2 regions of the Streptomyces sp. CC0208 genome follow, and region 2 is predicted to be linked to the other one. Evidence: riboswitches for the same ligand, from Rfam matches in the RefSeq annotation. Region 2 holds a riboswitch; the other holds the start of a gene.
What was found. A riboswitch is a leader RNA that binds a small molecule or an ion and turns the genes downstream of it on or off. The one in region 2 is predicted to bind glycine.

Region 1 (9,376 bases), 4.8 Mb from region 2:
CTGGTAGTAGGTGACCGCCTGGTTGATCATGCCGCCCCAGGACGCCTGCGGGGGCTGGATGCCGACGCCGAGGAAGCTCAGCGACGCCTCGAAGAGGATGTTGGTCGGGATGAGCAGCGTCGAGTAGACGATGATCGGGCCGACGAGGTTCGGCAGCAGCTCCCGGAACAGGATGTACGGCCCCCTGGCCCCCATCCCGCGCGAGGCGTCGACGAACTCCCGCTCGCGCAGGGCCAGGGTCTGGCCGCGCACGATGCGGCCCAGGTAGGGCCAGTTGAAGAAGCCGATGACGAAGATCAGCACGCTGATGTGCAGCGGCAGACCCTCCAGGCCGAAGGCGCCGCCCTGGAGCGTGGCCGAGATGGCGATGGCGAACAGCAGGAGGGGGAACGCCAGGAAGGTGTCCATCAGCCGGCTGATGATCGTGTCGACCCGGCCGCCGTAGTAGCCGGCGACCACGCCGAGCACGGCGCCGATCGTGTTGGACAGGATCGTGGCGCCGAAGGCGACGACCAGCGAGACCCAGGAGCCCTCGAGGATGCGGGTCGCGATGTCGCGGCCGAACTTCGGCTCCACACCGAGCGGGTGCGACCAGCTCATGCCGCCGAAGTCGCCCTTGGGCAGCGAGGTGTTCGGGTCGATCAGATCCTGGTGCAGGGCGTTCGGGTCCAGCCCGAACATGGCCTGAATGGGCCGGGAGAGCACCGCGAGCAGGATCAGCAGGATGACGATCACGCCACCAACGACCGCCACCTTGTCCTTCTTGAACCGGGACCAGGCGATCTGCCCCAGGGAACGGCCCTCGATCTGCCCCTTTGCGGCGCCGACGAGGACAGCCTCCGGCTGCGCCTCGGCCTGCGCCCCGGTGGTCTCGATCGGTGCGGTCACAGTGACCCGACCCCTCTCGCCGGTGGTGACCGGCCTACACCTGCCGTGGATTACGGCTTTGTCGACTTGCTCAGCTCGCAGGGACTACTGATCCTGCGTCTGCCTGGGGAGTCTTCAGCTTCGCTGTGATCACCCGCCAGGCCTGGCGCCGAAAGTATGCGTAACCGTGATGCAGTACGAGGGATTCCGTTATCCGAACAACGGGTAACGACCCTCGGACGTATGTCAGTTGGGACAGAACGGCACAATAGGGCACGTTCGGTATGATCCGCCGCTATCTACGCGCGAAGAAATATGGCTGTTACGTAAAGGACGCGAACGGGTTGCCATCGCTCTCAGTAACCACCACGGGCGGGCGGGTAGCCGTACCCGGCCGCCGGTGCCTGGGCGGGGGATCCGTGGGCCTCGCGGTCGTAGAACGGACGGGCGCCGGCGCGCATCCACAGGGCCACCGGGTCGTACTCGTCGGACATCGCCACGGTCGACACCGGCAGCCCCTCCGGCACCGCGCCGATGGACTGCTGCATCATCGCGCGCACCGAGTCCACGGCCGAGGGACTGGTGTCGTACACGTCCAGGCCGATGGCGAGGTACGGCGCCCCGAGCGCCGGCTGCACCCAGGCGCGGCGCAGCGAGCGGACCGCCGGGGTGCGGTGCGCGTTCTGCACGAGCAGGGCGTAGAACTGGGGGATCTCGATGCCGGGTTCGGTGAGCCTGAGCGGTCCCGCGGGCTGGCGCTCCAGGCCGGTCGCGATGCGGCGCAGGTCGAGCCAGGGGATGCCGACGCCGCCGCCGGGGGCGTGCGGGTTGAGCCAGAGGCCGTAGTGGTCGGGATAGAGCGTGCGGGCCACGTCGAGGCCGTCGACCACCTCGTACGAACGGTTCCAGCCGCTGGCGCTCAGCTCCTGCGCCGAGGTCACACAGGGGGCGTAGCCGTAGCCGTCGACCTCCATGTTTCCGTACTGGGCGTCCGGGGAGCCGGACTGGCCGTGCCACAGGAGCATCCAGATCTGGCCGTTGTTCGGGGTCGCGAGAGCGCGCAGCAGCGCCTCGTAGGCGTCGTAGCGCCCGGGGGTCACCTGGCGCAGCATGTGCTCGACCGTGCCGGTCGCGGTGCCGCTGGCGCTCACGTCGTATCGCCCTTCTTGAAGTTGCCCCGAGTATGAAACCAGCTTAAGCGCCTACCGGGTCGGGACTCGTCGACCGTCGGCGGGTGCGGGTTGTTCGTGGCTGGTCGCGCCCCGCGGCGGAGCCGCAGATCGGCACAGCCCCGCGCCCCTGAGGGGGTGCGACTAGCCCTGTGTGTAGAAGGGCCGTACCTGGCCCCGCATCCAGTGGCCCACCGGGTCGTCCGCCACGTCCAGCAGGACCAGGTTGACCGGCCAGCGCACCGGGGTCTGCCCGAGGGCCCGGCCGAGGGCGTCCATCGGCAGGGTGCGCAGGTCGCCCTCCCACTGGGAGAGTTCCACGCCCACGAACATGACCGGGTCGGCCGTCTCGATGGCGGCCAGGCAGCGGCGGGCCGTCAGGACCACGCCCGTGGCCGCGAACTCGGCGGACGCGGCTGCCAGGAAGTCGACCGGGTCGTCCTGCCAGTCCGGCTCGTAGAGCTTGACCCGGCCGCCGGTGTTGGGCCCGTCCAGCGGGGTCCGGCCCACCCGGCAGAGGTCGGCGACGGCGGCGGGCGGCAGCGGGACTCCGACCACGCCGTCCGGGTTCACCGCGATGCCCACGTGCGGGGGCAGGCCGCGGGCGAACTCGACCGCCGGGGCGATGGTGTACGACAGATGGCTGCCGACGACCTGGCGGAACTGCTCCTCGGAGCTGAAGACCGGGACGAACGCCTGGCCCCCGATCTCCAGGGTGGGCAGGTCGAGGGGGCCGCTGTGCGGGCCGCCGCCGTTCGGCAGCGGGATCCAGACGAAGCTGCGGCCGAGCACCTCGATGATCCGGCCGCCCGCGGAGGGCATGCCGAGGGAGGCCGAGAGCACCTCCTCCAGCTCGTTGCCGGGCCAGCCGCCGTGCGGATGGGGGTGTGCCGAGTGCGCCGGGAAGTCCGCGGGAAGATCCGCTGGGAAGTCCATCTGTCTGACCGCCTGCTGTGAACCGCTGATGTGGCTGAAAGGCTAGCGGGTGCGGGCGGTTCGCGACTCAGCCCGTGAACCCGATCCGCCGCAGGACGTCCGCCGCCTCCCGGTCGATCAGCACCGCCGAGCCGCAGCCCTGGGGCAGATCGCCGCGCTCCACGGAGCGGATCAGCCGCGCGGCGGCCCCCCGGTGCCGCAGGAAGGCATACCGCGAGACCTCCCGGCCGCGCTCGCGCTGGCCCTCCAGCGCGGTGTCCGCCGTGACGTCGAGCAGCAGCAGGTGCAGGGTGCCGCCCCGGCGCCGGGCCTCGCGGGCCAGCCAGCCCCGCACCCAGGCCTGCGTCCCGCAGTCGTGCACCACGACTCCCTCGCCGGAGCGCAGGGCGCGGCGCAGTCCGGCGTAGTGCGCGAGCCGGACCAGCGGGCGGTAGAGGGCGTACGGCAGTAGGCGGGAGAGCCGGGCGTCCCAGCGGTCACGGGTGTCCTGGGAGTCGACTCCGATCCCCGTGACCGCGCGCTTCATCAGCGTGGACTTGCCGCTGCCGGGCAGGCCGGTGATGACGACGAGGTCGCCGGGGCCGAAGAGCAGGGCGTGCGGGCTGCGGCCGGCGCGGTCGCGCAGGTCACGGACGACCGGGCGGGCGCCGCGGGCCTCGACGGCCGGGGCCGCGGGCTGCTCCGGCAGCGCGAGGGCCGAGGTCGTCGCGTACGCCGTGGTCCTGTTCACCGTCATCGTCCTCCTCCGGGGTCGGGGTTCCCCTCCCCACCGAGCGTAAAGAGAAGGTAATGGACGATCTCTCGCGTTTCTGTACGCGTACCGCCACAAGCCGGTTACAGAAGGGAGGGGCCGAGGCAGCCCTGCCGTCGGCGTCCGAGGCGTGCAATGATGTCGGCGCCAACTGCATACCGGCCGCTTGAATCCGCGCGGGAGAGTCCCGGGGTACGTGTACCCGGGCGCCGAAGGAGCAAGTCCCTCCCTTGAATCTCTCAGGCCCCGTTACCGCGCGGGCGAGGCACATCTGAAAAGCGGGCCGCCCCCTCGAAGGCGGCCCCACCCACGGTGCAAGCCATGTTCTTCATGGCGAACCTCTCAGGTTCCGATGACAGATGGGGAGGAATACCTCGCCCGTCACACCCATGTCCTGGGATCCTTGGAGACGACCGTCCGATGAGCAGTTCTGAACCCCGTCTCACCGCACTCGACGCCCTGCACCGCTCGCTCGGTGCGACCATGACCGACTTCGCCGGCTGGGACATGCCCCTGCGGTACGGCTCCGAGCGCGACGAACACAACGCGGTACGCACGCAAGCCGGGCTCTTCGACCTCTCCCACATGGGCGAGATCACCGTGACCGGACCGCAGGCCGCACAGCTGCTGAACTTCGCCCTCGTCGGCAACATCGCCTCCGTCGGCGTCGGCCGGGCCCGCTACACCATGATCTGCCAGGCCGACGGCGGCATCCTGGACGACCTGATCGTCTACCGGCTCGGCGAGACCGAGTACATGGTGGTCGCCAACGCCTCCAACGCCCAGGTCGTGCTCGACGCACTGACCGAGCGCGCGGCCGGCTTCGACGCCGAGGTGCGTGACGACCGGGACGCCTACGCGCTGATCGCCGTACAGGGGCCTCAGTCCCCCGGGATCCTCGCGTCCCTGACCGACGCGGACCTCGACGGCCTCAAGTACTACGCCGGTCTGCCGGGCACGGTCGCCGGGGTGCCGGCGCTGATCGCGCGCACCGGGTACACCGGTGAGGACGGCTTCGAGCTGTTCGTGAAGCCGGAGCACGCGGTCGAACTGTGGCAGGCGCTGACCAAGGCCGGCGAGGGCGTCGGGCTCGTCCCGTGCGGACTGTCCTGCCGGGACACGCTGCGCCTGGAAGCGGGCATGCCGCTGTACGGGCACGAGCTCTCGCGGGAGCTGACGCCCTTCGACGCCGGGCTCGGCCGGGTCGTGAAGTTCGAGAAGGACGGGGACTTCGTCGGGCGGGAGGCGCTCCAGCGGGCCGCCGAGCGCGCCGCCGCCGCGCCGCCGCGCGTCCTCGTCGGCCTGGTCGCCGAGGGGCGTCGCGTCCCGCGTGCCGGGTACGCGGTCGTCGCGGGCGGCGAGGTGATCGGCGAGGTCACCTCCGGCGCCCCCTCCCCCACCCTGGGCAGGCCGATCGCGATGGCGTACGTCGACGCCGCGCACGCGACGCCCGGCACGACCGGTGTCGGTGTGGACATCCGGGGCAGCCACGAGCCGTACGAGGTCGTGGCGCTGCCGTTCTACAAGCGCCAGAAGTAGCCGCACAGAAGTAGCCGTCGTAGGTGATGCTGGGCACAGAGTCGCTGCTCACGCACGCCTTTCGCAGTCCCCCCTTCATCACCACTCCCCCGCGTACAGGAGAATTCAGGCCATGAGCAACCCCCAGCAGCTGCGTTACAGCAAGGAGCACGAGTGGCTGTCGGGCGCCGAGGACGGCGTCTCGACGGTCGGCATCACGGAGCACGCGGCCAACGCGCTCGGCGATGTCGTCTTCGTCCAGCTCCCGGAGGTCGGTGACACGGTGACCGCGGGCGAGACCTGCGGCGAGCTGGAGTCGACCAAGTCGGTGTCCGACCTGTACTCCCCCGTCTCCGGTGAGGTCACCGAGGTCAACGAGGACGTCGTGAGCGACCCGGCGCTGGTGAACTCCGCCCCCTTCGAGGGCGGCTGGCTGTTCAAGGTACGCGTCGCGGAGGAGCCGGCCGACCTGCTCTCCGCCGACGAGTACACCGCCTTTTCCGCCGGCTGAGGAGTCCGCACCTGATGTCCGCACTGAACACGCCCCTGCACGAGCTCGACCCGGAGATCGCGGCCGCGGTCGACGCCGAGCTGGTCAGGCAGCAGTCCACCCTCGAGATGATCGCCTCGGAGAACTTCGCTCCGCTCGCGGTCATGGAGGCCCAGGGCTCGGTCCTCACCAACAAGTACGCCGAGGGCTACCCGGGCCGCCGCTACTACGGCGGCTGCGAGCACGTCGACGTGGCCGAGCAGATCGCGATCGACCGGGTCAAGGAGCTGTTCGGCGCCGAGTACGCCAACGTGCAGCCCCACTCCGGTGCCTCCGCGAACCAGGCCGCCCTGTTCGCGCTGGCCCAGCCGGGCGACACCATCCTCGGTCTCGACCTCGCGCACGGTGGTCACCTGACCCACGGGATGCGGCTGAACTTCTCCGGCAAGCAGTTCAATGTCGTCGCCTACCACGTGGACGAGTCGGGTCTCGTCGACATGGCCGAGCTGGAGAAGCTCGCGCGCGAGCACCGGCCGAAGGTGATCATCGCGGGCTGGTCCGCCTACCCGCGGCAGCTGGACTTCGCGGAGTTCCGCCGGATCGCCGACGAGGTCGAGGCGTACCTGTGGGTCGACATGGCCCACTTCGCCGGTCTGGTCGCGGCCGGGCTGCACCCGAACCCCGTCGAGCACGCCGACGTGGTCACCTCCACCACCCACAAGACGCTGGGCGGACCGCGCGGCGGGATCATCCTCGCCAAGCAGGAGTTCGCGAAGAAGCTGAACTCCTCCGTGTTCCCGGGCTTCCAGGGCGGTCCCCTGGAGCACGTGATCGCGGCGAAGGCGGTGTCCTTCAAGGTCGCGGCCTCCGAGGAGTTCAAGGAGCGCCAGCGGCGTACGGTGGACGGTGCGCGCATCCTCGCCGAGCGTCTGACGGCCGACGACGCCCGGGAGGCCGGGGTCAACGTGCTCTCCGGCGGCACCGACGTCCACCTCATCCTCGTCGACCTGCGCGAGTCCGAGCTGGACGGCAGGCAGGCCGAGGACCGTCTCCACGAGGTCGGCATCACGGTCAACCGCAACGCCGTCCCGAACGACCCGCGCCCGCCGATGGTGACGTCGGGCCTCAGGATCGGCACGCCCGCCCTGGCCACCCGCGGCTTCACGGCCGAGGACTTCGCCGAGGTCGCGGACGTCATCGCCGAGACCCTGAAGCCGTCGTACGACGTGGAGTCGCTGAAGGCCCGGGTCAAGGCCCTGGCGGACAAGCACCCGCTGTACCCCGGCCTGAACAAGTAGTTCGAGCAGTTCCGCGGTGGGGGCACCCGACGATGTGTGCCCCCACCTTTTTGTGAAGGAGTTCCCGTGGCCATCTCGGTCTTCGACCTGTTCTCGATCGGCATCGGCCCGTCGAGCTCCCACACGGTCGGCCCGATGCGCGCGGCCCGCATGTTCGCCCGCCGCCTGCGCAACGAGGACCTGCTGCCGGCCGTCGCCTCGGTCCGCTGCGAGCTCTACGGCTCTCTGGGCGCGACCGGCCACGGCCACGGCACCCCGAAGGCGGTGCTGCTCGGCCTGGAGGGGGCGTCCCCGCGCACGGTGGACGTGGAGAACGCGGACGACCGGGTCGCGGAGATCAAGGCCGCGGGCGTCCTGAAGCTGCTCGGCGAGCGGGAGATCCCGTTCTCCTTCGACGACGACCTGGTCCTGCACCGCCGCAAGGCACTCCCGTACCACGCGAACGGCATGACGGTGTGGGCGTACGACGCCTCGGGCGCGGAACTGCTGTCCAAGACGTACTACTCGGTCGGCGGCGGCTTCGTCGTGGACGAGGACGCGGTCGGCGAGGACCGCATCAAGCTGGACGACACGGTGTTGAAGCACCCCTTCCGCACGGGTGACGAGCTGCTGCGCCTGACCAAGGAGACCGGCCTGTCGATCTCCTCCCTGATGCTGGAGAACGAGCGCGCCTGGCGCACCGAGGACGAGATCCGGGCCGGGCTGCTGGAGATCTGGCGCGTGATGCAGGACTGCGTATCCCGGGGCATGTCCCAGGAGGGCATCCTGCCGGGCGGTCTGCGGGTGCGCCGCCGCGCCGCCATGACGGCCCGTCAACTGCGGGCGGAGGGCGACGCGTTGGCCCACTCCATGGAGTGGATCACGCTGTACGCGATGGCGGTCAACGAGGAGAACGCGGCCGGCGGCCGGGTGGTGACGGCCCCGACGAACGGCGCGGCCGGGATCATTCCCGCGGTCCTGCACTACTACATGAACTTCGTTCCCGGCGCGGACGAGGACGGCGTGGTCCGCTTTCTCCTCGCCGCGGGCGCCATCGGCATGCTCTTCAAGGAGAACGCCTCCATCTCCGGCGCCGAGGTCGGCTGCCAAGGCGAGGTCGGCTCCGCCTGCTCGATGGCCGCGGGCGCCCTCGCCGAGGTCCTCGGCGGCTCCCCCGAACAGGTCGAGAACGCCGCCGAGATCGGCATGGAGCACAACCTGGGCCTGACCTGCGACCCGGTCGGCGGACTGGTCCAGATCCCCTGTATCGAGCGCAACGGCATGGCCGCGGTGAAGGCGGTCACGGCGGCGAAGATGGCGCTGCGCGGGGACGGCTCGCACATGGTGTCCCTGGACAAGGTCATCAAGACGATGAAGGACACCGGGGCGGACATGAGCGTGAAGTACAAGGAGACGGCTCGGGGCGGGCTGGCTGTGAACATCATCGAGTGCTGAGGTCCTCGCAGTAGGCCATCGCTCACCTACTGGGGTCGTGCGCGCCGCCTCCGGAGGTTCCTTCAGTGCCGTGCCGTGCCCCCAGCCCTCGCGGTCGACAAACCGCTCTACCTCGGGCATGACAGACCTGTACGGCGTGTCCCTCGCATTCCGCCCCACCGTTCCCCCGGAGGTGGAGGTCGGAGCAGGCGGACGTACTGCCCAGGTCCGGGGCTCCTGGTGGGCGAGGTTCTCCCGCCGGGCATGTGGGGCATCATCAACGTCCGTTCCCCCACTCTCACTTCGAGGAGCCCCCACATGCTCCGCGGCATCGATGTCAGCGCCTACCAGTCCTCCGCCTTCAGCACCGAAGGGCTCTCCTTCGTCTTCATCAAGGCGACGGAGGGCCGCTCCTACACCAACCCGAAGCTCTCGGCGCAGACCAAGCACGCCCGTGACGCCGGGCTGGTCGTCGGCTTCTACCACTTCCTGTGGCCCGGCAACCTCACCGCGCAGGCCGAGTACTTCGTCAAACACGCCCCCGAGAAGGGCGGCGACATCCTCGCGGTCGACTGGGAGACCACGGGCGACGGCACGCACGCGAGCAACGCGGAGAAGGACTCCTTCATCCGCAAGGTGCGCCAGCTCCGCCCGAACAACCGGGTCGTCCTCTACACGAACCGGCACTACTGGCTGAACGTCGACACCACGTCGTACGCCGGCGACGGGCTCTGGATCGCCGACTACGTCACCGCCGGCAAGCCCCGCATCAAGGCGAAGTGGCGCTTCCACCAGTACACCGACGACCCGGTGGACAAGAACGTCGCCGACTTCGCGAGCAAGGCGGCCCTGCGCGAGTGGGCGGCCGACGCCTGACCCGCGCCCCGCCCGTAGGCTTGCCATATGGGCGGGAAGATCACTGCGGTCAGCAGCA
Region 2 (9,376 bases):
CCGGACGGGCTGGTGGTGATCGAGCCGGGCACCGAGCGGGCGCTGCTCGGGCCGCTGTCGGTGCGGACCCTGCCGGGGGTGGGGCCGGCGACGGGGGACCATCTGCGGCGGGCCGGGATCCATACCGTCGACGAGATCGTCGAGGCGGGGGAGGACGAGCTCGTACGGCTGCTCGGGAAGGCGCACGGGCACGGGCTGTACGCGATGGCGCTGGCGCGGGACGAGCGGGCCGTGGTGGCGGAGCGGGAGACCAAGTCGGTGTCGGTGGAGGACACGTACGACGTGGACATCCATGACCGGGTCCGGGTGGGGCTCGAGGTGCAGCGGTTGGCGGACCGGTGTGTGCGCAGGTTGCGGGGGGCCGGGTTGTCGGGGCGGACCATTGTGTTGAAGGTGCGGCGGTACGACTTCTCGACCTTGACGCGGTCCGAGACCCTGCGGGGGCCCACGGACGATCCCGCGGTGGTGCGGGAGGCCGCCCTGCGGCTGCTGGAGGGCGTCGACTCGACGGGGGGCGTGCGGTTGCTGGGGGTGGGGGTGTCCGGGCTTGCCGACTTCACGCAGGAGGACCTGTTCGCCCAGGCCGCGGGGGAGAGGGTGGACCATGCCGTCGAGGAGGTGGCTGACGACGTCTCTGCCGAGGAGCGGGACGTGGTGGTCGAGCGGCGGTGGGTTGCCGGTCATGACGTGCGGCACGCGGAGTACGGGCACGGGTGGGTGCAGGGGAGCGGGCTGGGGCGGGTGACCGTGCGCTTCGAGACGCCGGATTCGGAGCCGGGGCGGGTGCGGACGTTTCTTGTCGACGACCCTGCGCTGGAGTCGGCCGAGCCGTTGCCGTTGGTTGAGGTGATGGGTGCCCGGCCGCGTCATCCGTGACGGGTTCTTCGGCGGGTGCGGGGGCTCCGCCGGGCTGGGGTGGGTCAGCGGGGCGTGTAGGGCGCTCGTCGGGGGCTGCGGGTGGGGTCGGGGAGGTTATGTGGGCGTCCGGCCTTGCGGTGGGCCTGTAGGGCGCAGGGAGGGGGCGGCGTCGAGGAGTGCGAGTGCCTTGGCGGTCATGAAGCGGGGCCGCGGGCGGTGCTGTCGGCTTGCTTCGGCTCGGCTGCCGAGGTCCGGGCGGGGGCTTGGAGGTGGTGGGCGCCTGATGCGCCGGGGTGGCCAGGCGGGTCTGTGGGCCGGCCGGCGGGGCCGGGGTGGGAGTCGGTTGGGCGCGGACAGTGAGCTGGGTGCGGCCTGGTGCCGGTCGGGTTGGGCTTCGGTCGGGTAGGGGCCGGTGCTGCTGGATTGTGGCGGTTCGGGGGTGGTCGGCTGGCGCCGGGGCTTACGGCTTGTGTCGCGGGGACTGGTCGGGTTGGGCTTCGGTCGGTGGGGGCCGGTGCTGGTCTGTCGTGAGGGCTCGTGGTGGGGCTTACGGCTGGTGTCGGTCGGGCGGGGCTTCGGTCGGGGAGGGCCTCGGTCACGTACGCGGTCGGCACCGCTCGGCGGCTCGCAGGGGGCTTAAGGCGTGTCTGGCGGGGGCTGGTGTCGGTCGGGTTGGGCTTCGGTCGGGTGGGGGGCCGGTGCTGGTCTGTCGTGACGGCTCGCAGGGGGCTTAAGGCGTGTCTGGCGGGGGCTGGTGTCGGTCGGGTTGGGCTTCGGTCGGGTGGGGGGCCGGTGCTGGTCTGTCGTGACGGCTCGCTCGGGGGCTTAAGGCGTGTCTGGCGGGGGCTGGTGGGGGTCGGGCTGGGCCTCGGTCGGTGCGCGGTCGGCGCTGCTCTGTCGTGACGGCTCGTGCCGGGGCTCGCTGCCTGTCTCGCGGGGCCGGGGTGTCCGTTAGAGGCGGTCAGGTGTGGGGCGTGTGACGGGGGGCGAAGAGCGCAGGCTTTGGTGCTGGGAGCGTCAGGGGTGGTCGTCAGGCCTCCACGTCCTCCGTGCCTGCCAGTCTGCCGAAGTTCCGGTCCGGGAACGGCGGTGGTGTGGCCAGGTCGAGGCCGTAGTGGTGGTAGAGCTGGAGTTCCTGGTCGGGGGAGAGGTGGCGGCCCACGCCGAAGTCGGGGGCGTCCTTGATGAGGGTGCGGTCGAAGGGGACGTGCAGGGAGCCGTCCACCAGTTCGCTCGGCTCCAGGGGCACGAAGGCGTCCCGGGTGAAGAGGCCGGTGCGTATGGCGGCCCACTCCGGCACGCCCGTCGCGTCGTCGAGGTAGACCTCGTCGACGGTGCCGATCCTGGTGCCGTTGCGGTCGAACGCCTTGCGGCCGATCAGGTTGCGCGGATCGATGTCGGTCTGCACGTGCCCTCCACTTGGTCGCAACTCATCCGAAGCGGTCGTAAGCACTACGAAAGAGCACATCGGGGCGTGCGGCCACTCGAAGACCCGTGCGGTGACCTCGCTGGTAGGCTTGCGAGCGGCTGCTGACCCCGCGCGGGAGAGTCCTCCGGACACCATCGGAGGCGCCGAAGGAGCAAATCCTCCCCGGAATCTCTCAGGCTCACGTACCGCACGGACGAGGTCACTCTGGAAAGCAGGGCGGGTGTCGACGGCTTCCGCCCTCACCGACGGTGAAAGCCGGGCGGCCTTCGGGTGGTCCGGTGAAGCTCTCAGGTTGAGATGACAGAGGGGGAGGCCGTCGGGGTACCCGCGCCGGGGTACCCCTCGAAGGTCGCGTCAGACCAGGAGGCCTCCGCAATGACCGCCCACCGCATTCCGCTCTCCGAGCTCGAACAGGGAATTCCCTTCGAGCAGCGTCACATCGGCCCTGACCACGAGGCTCGCGCCAAGATGCTCGCGCAGGTCGGCTACGGCTCGCTGGACGAGCTCACGGCCGCCGCGGTGCCGGATGTGATCAAGAACGCCGATGCGCTGGAACTGCCCGGTGCGCGCACCGAGGCCGAGGTGCTGGCCGAGCTGCGGTCGCTGGCCGACCGCAACCAGGTGCTCGACTCCATGATCGGACTCGGGTACTACGGCACCTTCACCCCGCCCGTCATCCTGCGCAACGTCATGGAGAACCCGGCCTGGTACACGGCCTACACGCCGTACCAGCCGGAGATCTCGCAGGGACGGCTCGAGGCTCTGCTCAACTTCCAGACCATGGTCGCCGACCTCACCGGGCTGCCCACCTCCGGAGCCTCGCTGCTCGACGAGGGGACCGCGGCGGCCGAGGCCATGGCACTGTCCCGCCGGATGGGGAAGAACAAGAAGGGGCTCTTCCTCGTCGACGCCGACGTGCTGCCGCAGACCATCGCCGTGATCCAGACCCGTGCCGAGCCGACCGGCCTCGAGGTCGTGGTCGCCGACCTCAGCGACGGGATCCCGGCCGAGGTCGCCGGGCGTGAGATCAACGGCGTGCTGGTCCAGTACCCCGGCGCCTCCGGGGTCGTACGGGACATCAAGCCGCTCATCGACCAGGCTCACGAGCTCGGCGCGCTCGTGACCGTCGCCGCCGATCTGCTCGCGCTGACCCTGCTGAGGTCGCCGGGTGAGCTCGGGGCGGACATCGCGGTCGGGACCACGCAGCGGTTCGGTGTGCCGATGGGCTTCGGCGGGCCGCACGCCGGATACATGGCCGTCCAGGAGAAGTTCGCCAGGAGCCTGCCCGGGCGGCTCGTGGGCGTGTCCGTGGACGCCGACGGCAACAAGGCCTACCGGCTCGCGCTGCAGACGCGTGAGCAGCACATCCGCCGGGAGAAGGCGACCAGCAACATCTGCACCGCGCAGGTGCTGCTCGCGGTCATGGCCGGGATGTACGCCGTCTACCACGGGCCCGACGGGCTCAAGGGCATCGCGCGGCGGACGCACCGGTACGCGAACATCCTCGCCGCGGGGCTGACGGCCGGTGGGGTCGAGGTCGTGCACGGGTCGTACTTCGACACGCTGACCGTACGGGTGCCGGGCAAGGCCGCGGAGATCGTCTCCGCGGCGCGCCGGAACGGCGTCAACCTGCACCTCGTCGACGCCGACCACGTGTCCGTCGCGTGCGACGAGACCACCGCGCGGGCCCAGGTGGCTGCCGTGTGGAACGCGTTCGGGGTCGAGGCCGACATCGAGGCACTGGACGCCGCCACCGAGGAGGCGCTGCCGGACGCGCTGCTGCGCGGTGACGACTTCCTCACCCACCCCGTCTTCCACCAGTACCGCTCCGAGACCGCGATGCTGCGCTACCTGCGCAGGCTCGCCGACCGCGACTACGCGCTCGACCGCGGCATGATCCCGCTGGGCTCCTGCACCATGAAGCTCAACGCGACCACGGAGATGGAGCCGGTCACCTGGCCCGAGTTCGGGCAGCTGCACCCCTTCGCGCCCGCCGAGCAGGCGCAGGGCTATCTGACGCTGATCCAGGAGCTGGAGGAGCGGCTCGCCGAGGTCACCGGGTACGACAAGGTGTCGCTCCAGCCCAACGCCGGTTCGCAGGGCGAGCTGGCCGGGCTGCTCGCCGTACGCGGGTATCACCGGGCCAACGGGGACGAGCAGCGGACCGTGTGTCTGATCCCGTCGTCCGCGCACGGGACCAACGCCGCCAGCGCCGTGATGGCGGGCATGAAGGTCGTCGTCGTGAAGACCGCCGGGGACGGCGAGATCGACGTCGAGGACCTGCGGGCCAAGATCGAGCAGTACCGCGACGAGCTGTCCGTGCTGATGATCACCTACCCCTCGACGCACGGTGTGTTCGAGGAGCACGTCGCCGACATCTGCGCCCAGGTGCACGAGGCCGGCGGCCAGGTGTACGTCGACGGGGCCAACCTCAACGCGCTGGTGGGGCTGGCCAAGCCGGGGCACTTCGGCGGTGACGTCTCGCACCTGAACCTGCACAAGACCTTCTGCATCCCGCATGGTGGGGGTGGTCCGGGCGTCGGGCCGGTGGGTGTGCGGGCGCATCTCGCGCCGTATCTGCCGAACCACCCGATGCAGCCCGCGGCCGGTCCCGAGACGGGCGTCGGGCCCATCTCGGCCGCGCCCTGGGGTTCCGCGGGCATCCTGCCGATCTCGTGGGCGTACGTCCGGCTCATGGGCGGCGAGGGGCTCAAGCGGGCCACGCAGGTGGCGGTGCTCTCCGCCAACTACATCGCCAAGCGGCTTGAGCCGCACTACCCCGTGCTCTACACCGGTCCCGGCGGGCTGGTCGCGCACGAGTGCATCATCGATCTGCGGCCGCTGACGAAGGCGACCGGGGTGAGCGTCGACGACGTGGCCAAGCGGCTCATCGACTACGGCTTCCACGCGCCGACCATGTCGTTCCCGGTGGCCGGGACACTGATGATCGAGCCGACCGAGTCCGAGGACCTGACCGAGCTCGACCGGTTCTGCGAGGCGATGATCGCCATTCGTGGGGAGATCGAGAAGGTCGGGGCAGGGGAGTGGGACGCGGACGACAACCCGCTGCGGAACGCTCCGCACACCGCCGGTGCGCTGGGCGGCGCGTGGGAGCACGCGTACACCCGCGAGGAGGCCGTGTTCCCGGCCGGGGTGTCGGTGGCAGACAAGTACTGGCCGCCGGTACGACGGATCGACCAGGCGTTCGGTGACCGGAACCTGGTGTGTTCGTGCCCGCCGCTGGACGCGTACGACGACTGACCTGACGTGAAGAGGGCCCCGCTTCGGCGGGGCCCTCTGTCGTTGGGCCAGGACTGTTCGCTCGGGGGAATGTGCCGGCTGCGCCGGGATCAGCCGGTGTGGACCCGGGGACGGCGGGCGCGGTCGGGCTCCGCCTCACGGAGGACCTCTCGGGTGACGGGGGCGACCTCGCCCTGACCGAAGAGGAAGAACCGCAGGAAGTTGTGGAAGGGGCTGCCCTCGGTCCATTCGAAGTACATGTGGGGGATGCAGCCGGTGAGATCGCGGACGTGCAGGAGGAGGGCGGCCAGGGCGTTCGGGATGGAGGAGGACTCCAGGGTCAGGACGCGGTAGCGGCCGTGCAGGACCTCGCCGCGGACGGTGAGGCTCGCCTCGAATTCCGAGGGATCCAGGACGGTGACCTCGACGAAGACGAAGTCCTCGCCGGGGATGTCGTTGTCGGCGCGGATCTGTTCGACCTTCTCGCGGTACTCCGCCTGGTCGCGCTGGTCGGGCTCGTTGGCGATGAACCGGATCTTGCGGCTGGCGATGTCCCGGATGAAACGTTCTGCCATGTCGTCCAGGTGCACGCTGGTCACGCGCAGCTCGAAGGCGCGGGCCAGGCGGGAGAGGAGGGAGACGAGGATGATGCCGGCGATGAAGCAGGCGCCGATCTTGACGCCGTCGGGGCGTTCGATGACGTTCGCGACGGTGACGTAGAGGAAGACCGCCGAGATGACCGCGAAGCCGATCGTCCAGCCCCGCTGGCCGGCCTTGCGGGCCGCGATGGTCACCGCGATCGCCGCTGAGCTGATGAGGACCAGGACGCCGGTGGCGTAGGCGCCGCCCTGGGCGTCGACATCGGCGTCGAAGATCCAGGTGACCAGGAAGCCGATCAGGGTGAAGACGATGACCATGGGGCGCACGGCGCGGGCCCAGTGCGGGGCCATGCCGTAGCGGGGCAGGTAGCGGGGCATCAGGTTCAGCAGACCGGCCATCGCGGAGGCGCCGGCGAACCACAGGATGGCGATCGTGGAGACGTCGTAGACCGTGCCGAAGGCGCCGCCGAGGTATTCGTGGGCGAGGTAGGCCAGGGCGCGGCCGTTGGCCGGGCCGCCCGACTCGAAGTCCTTCGCCGGGATCAGGAGGGTGGTGATGAAACTGGTGGCGATCAGGAAGACGCTCATGATCAGGGCAGCGGTGGTGAGCAGCTTCTTGGTGTCGCGGATCCGGCCGGTGGGACGTTCCTCGGTGTCGCCGGGGTCGCCCTTGACGTGCGGCATGACGGCGACGCCGGTCTCGAAGCCGGACAGGCCGAGTGCCAGCTTGGGAAAGACCAGCAGGGCCACGCCGACCATGGCGAAGACGTTGCCGTGCTCGGCGGTCAGCGCGCTGGACCAGTCGGCGACGACATGACCTGCGGTGAGGACGTGCCACAGGCCGACGACCACCACTACCACGTTGAGGGCCAGGTAGACGCCGACCAGGGCCACCGCGACGCCGACAGCCTCCAGGAAGCCCTTGAGGAAGACCGCGCCGAGCAGGGCGACCAGGACGAGGGTGATCAGCATCTGCTGGTTGTGCAGGGTGCCGGTGAGGTGGGGGTTCTCGACCAGGTGGGTGGAGGCGTCGGCGGCGGAGAGGGTGATGGTGATCAGGAAGTCGGTGGCGGCGAAGCCGAGCAGGGTCAGGACGAAGAGCTTGCCCTGCCAGAACGACAGCAGGCGTTCCAGCATGGCGACGGAGCCCTCGCCGTGGGGGCTTTCCTCCGCCACGCGGCGGTAGACGGGCAGGGCGCCGGCCAGGGTGACGAGGACGAGCACGATGGTGGCGACGGGGGAGAGCAGGCCGGCCGCGAGGGCGGCGATGCCGGGCTGGTAGCCGAGGGTGGAGAAGTAGTCGACGCCGGTCAGGCACATCACCCGGTACCAGGGCTGACCCCGGTGCGGAGGCTCGGGTTCGGCGTGCGGGCCCACGTGGCCGCCGCCCTTGCCCATGTCCGACAGACCTTCCAGCATCCAGGACCGCAGACGACTCGGGGGAGGGTGCTCGGTGGTGGCCATCTGGGGGCGCTCCTAGGTACTGCTCAGCTCGGGTGCGGCCGCCTGTCCGACGGCGGGACCAGCGTAAGCGGAGAGTGACGTTCGGGCCCGCGGTGCAGGGCTGCGGGGGCGTCAAACTTCCGTTAAGACTCGGCCTGGGGCGTCGGAGACGAGGGATGGCCCAGTTGAGGGGGCTGCCTCTTCCCGGTTCGCACTGCGCGGGTGGGTCAGTCGAGGCGGACACGCAGCGTCATGTCGGGGGCGAGAGCAGCGAGGGTTCCGCCCCGGAGCCGAGGTGTGGTGGGCAGCGACTTCGGCCGCGTCCGGTGAACTCGCCGTCTTGCCGATCGACACCTGACGAGGTGATCCAGCCGGGCATGCCCGACGATGACTCGATCCGCTTCGTAATGTTCGCCAGTGTTAGCGAATGTTTCGGCACCTCAGGGGGTCAGGCGGATGCGGGGCGCGACGACACGGCCGTAGGAGGCTACCCCCGTCCTCATGCACGGTGGACCGGTCCGTACGGAGTGGCTGTCCGGCGGGGCGGCCCATCCGCCCCCGCATCGCGCGGGAGGATCGCCGGCTCCCGAGTTCCGGGCCGGGGCGCCGGGTCCGGCCCCGCCGTGCCCCCACCCGTTGTGTGACCGTCACGCGGTCTCGACGCCTCGGCGCCCGCCGTCGGGGGGAGCCGTGCGGGGCGCCCCGGATCGCGGTCGCGGGGCGGGTGCTCGCGCGGCGAGCGGTCTCCCGTTCCCCGACGCGAGGCCCGCCGGGGCGAGTTGGCCGGGCAATCCCCGAACATTCCCCGTGCACAGGGGGTTGCCACCGTTTAGTAGCTGTCTCTAGGGTGCGGCAGCAGCGAAGCTTTCTGGATCTACTCCGAAACTTTCGGATCTCAGGACGGACAAGGACGGCTCCGTCCCGTACCCAAGGAGCGCATCATGGGCGACCCGGCACTGTCCCGCCGTGGTTTTCTGGCGGCGTCCGCCGCGGCCGGTCTGGGCATGACGGCACTGACCGGTTGTGGCGGCGACTCGGACGGAGGTTCGTCCGACGGGACGACCACGGTGGAGTGGTGGAACATCTCCACCACCGAGCCGGCGAAGAGTGTCTGGGCGAGCCTCGCCAAGAAGTTCGAGGCACAGAATCCCAAGGTCAAGATAAAGATCGTCCAGCTGGAGAACGACGCCTACAAGTCGAAGATGACGGCGCTGACCGCCTCCGGGAAGCTCCCCGACATCTTCCACACCTGGGGCGGCGGCGTTCTCAAGCAGCAGGTAGACGCAGGCCTCGTCGAGGATCTGACCGACCGGACCAAGCCGTGGGCCGACGGTCTGCTGAAGGTCACCAAGGAGCCGTACATCTACGACGGCAAGGTCTACGGCATTCCGTTCGACATGGGCATGATCGGCTTCTGGTACAACAAGAAGCTCTTCCAGCAGGCCGGCGTCAGCGAACCGCCCAGCACCTGGGGCGGATTCCTCGAGGCCGTGAGCAAGTTGAAGGCGAAGAACATCACGCCCATCGCCCTCGCCGGCAAGGAGAAGTGGCCGGGGATGTACTACTGGGCCTACCTCGCGATGCGCACCGCGGGCATCGACGCGCTTCAGAAGGCCAGCGAGGACAAGGACTTCACCGGCGCCGGGTTCGTCGAGGCCGGCCGGCACCTCAAGCAGCTCGTGGACCTCCAGCCCTTCCAGAAGGGGTTCCTCAACGCGGCCTACTCCACCCCGACCGGCCAGGCGGCCGCCGTGGGCAACGGCAAGGCGGCCATGGAACTCATGGGTCAGTGGGCCCCGTCCGTGGA

Region 1: another riboswitch for glycine. It lies ahead of gcvT (glycine cleavage system aminomethyltransferase GcvT); the one in region 2 lies ahead of gcvP (aminomethyl-transferring glycine dehydrogenase).

Annotation. Positions count from the first base shown of each region.
Region 1 covers NZ_CP031969.1:2,740,013-2,749,388, forward strand. The annotation lists gene D1369_RS12275 (ABC transporter permease) at 1-888, opposite strand, end outside; gene D1369_RS12280 (enhanced serine sensitivity protein SseB C-terminal domain-containing protein) at 1,224-2,018, opposite strand; gene D1369_RS12290 (enhanced serine sensitivity protein SseB) at 2,181-2,972, opposite strand; gene D1369_RS12295 (AAA family ATPase) at 3,040-3,708, opposite strand; glycine riboswitch at 3,891-3,988, shown strand; gene gcvT (glycine cleavage system aminomethyltransferase GcvT) at 4,144-5,262, shown strand; gene gcvH (glycine cleavage system protein GcvH) at 5,375-5,752, shown strand; gene glyA (serine hydroxymethyltransferase) at 5,767-7,029, shown strand; gene D1369_RS12315 (L-serine ammonia-lyase) at 7,096-8,463, shown strand; gene D1369_RS12320 (glycoside hydrolase family 25 protein) at 8,761-9,318, shown strand; gene D1369_RS12325 (MOSC domain-containing protein) at 9,346-9,376, shown strand, end outside.
Region 2 covers NZ_CP031969.1:7,518,955-7,528,330, forward strand. The annotation lists gene D1369_RS34555 (DNA polymerase IV) at 1-876, shown strand, start outside; gene D1369_RS34560 (PRC-barrel domain-containing protein) at 1,889-2,266, opposite strand; glycine riboswitch at 2,390-2,485, shown strand; gene gcvP (aminomethyl-transferring glycine dehydrogenase) at 2,663-5,548, shown strand; gene D1369_RS34570 (APC family permease) at 5,638-7,590, opposite strand; gene D1369_RS34575 (extracellular solute-binding protein) at 8,511-9,376, shown strand, end outside.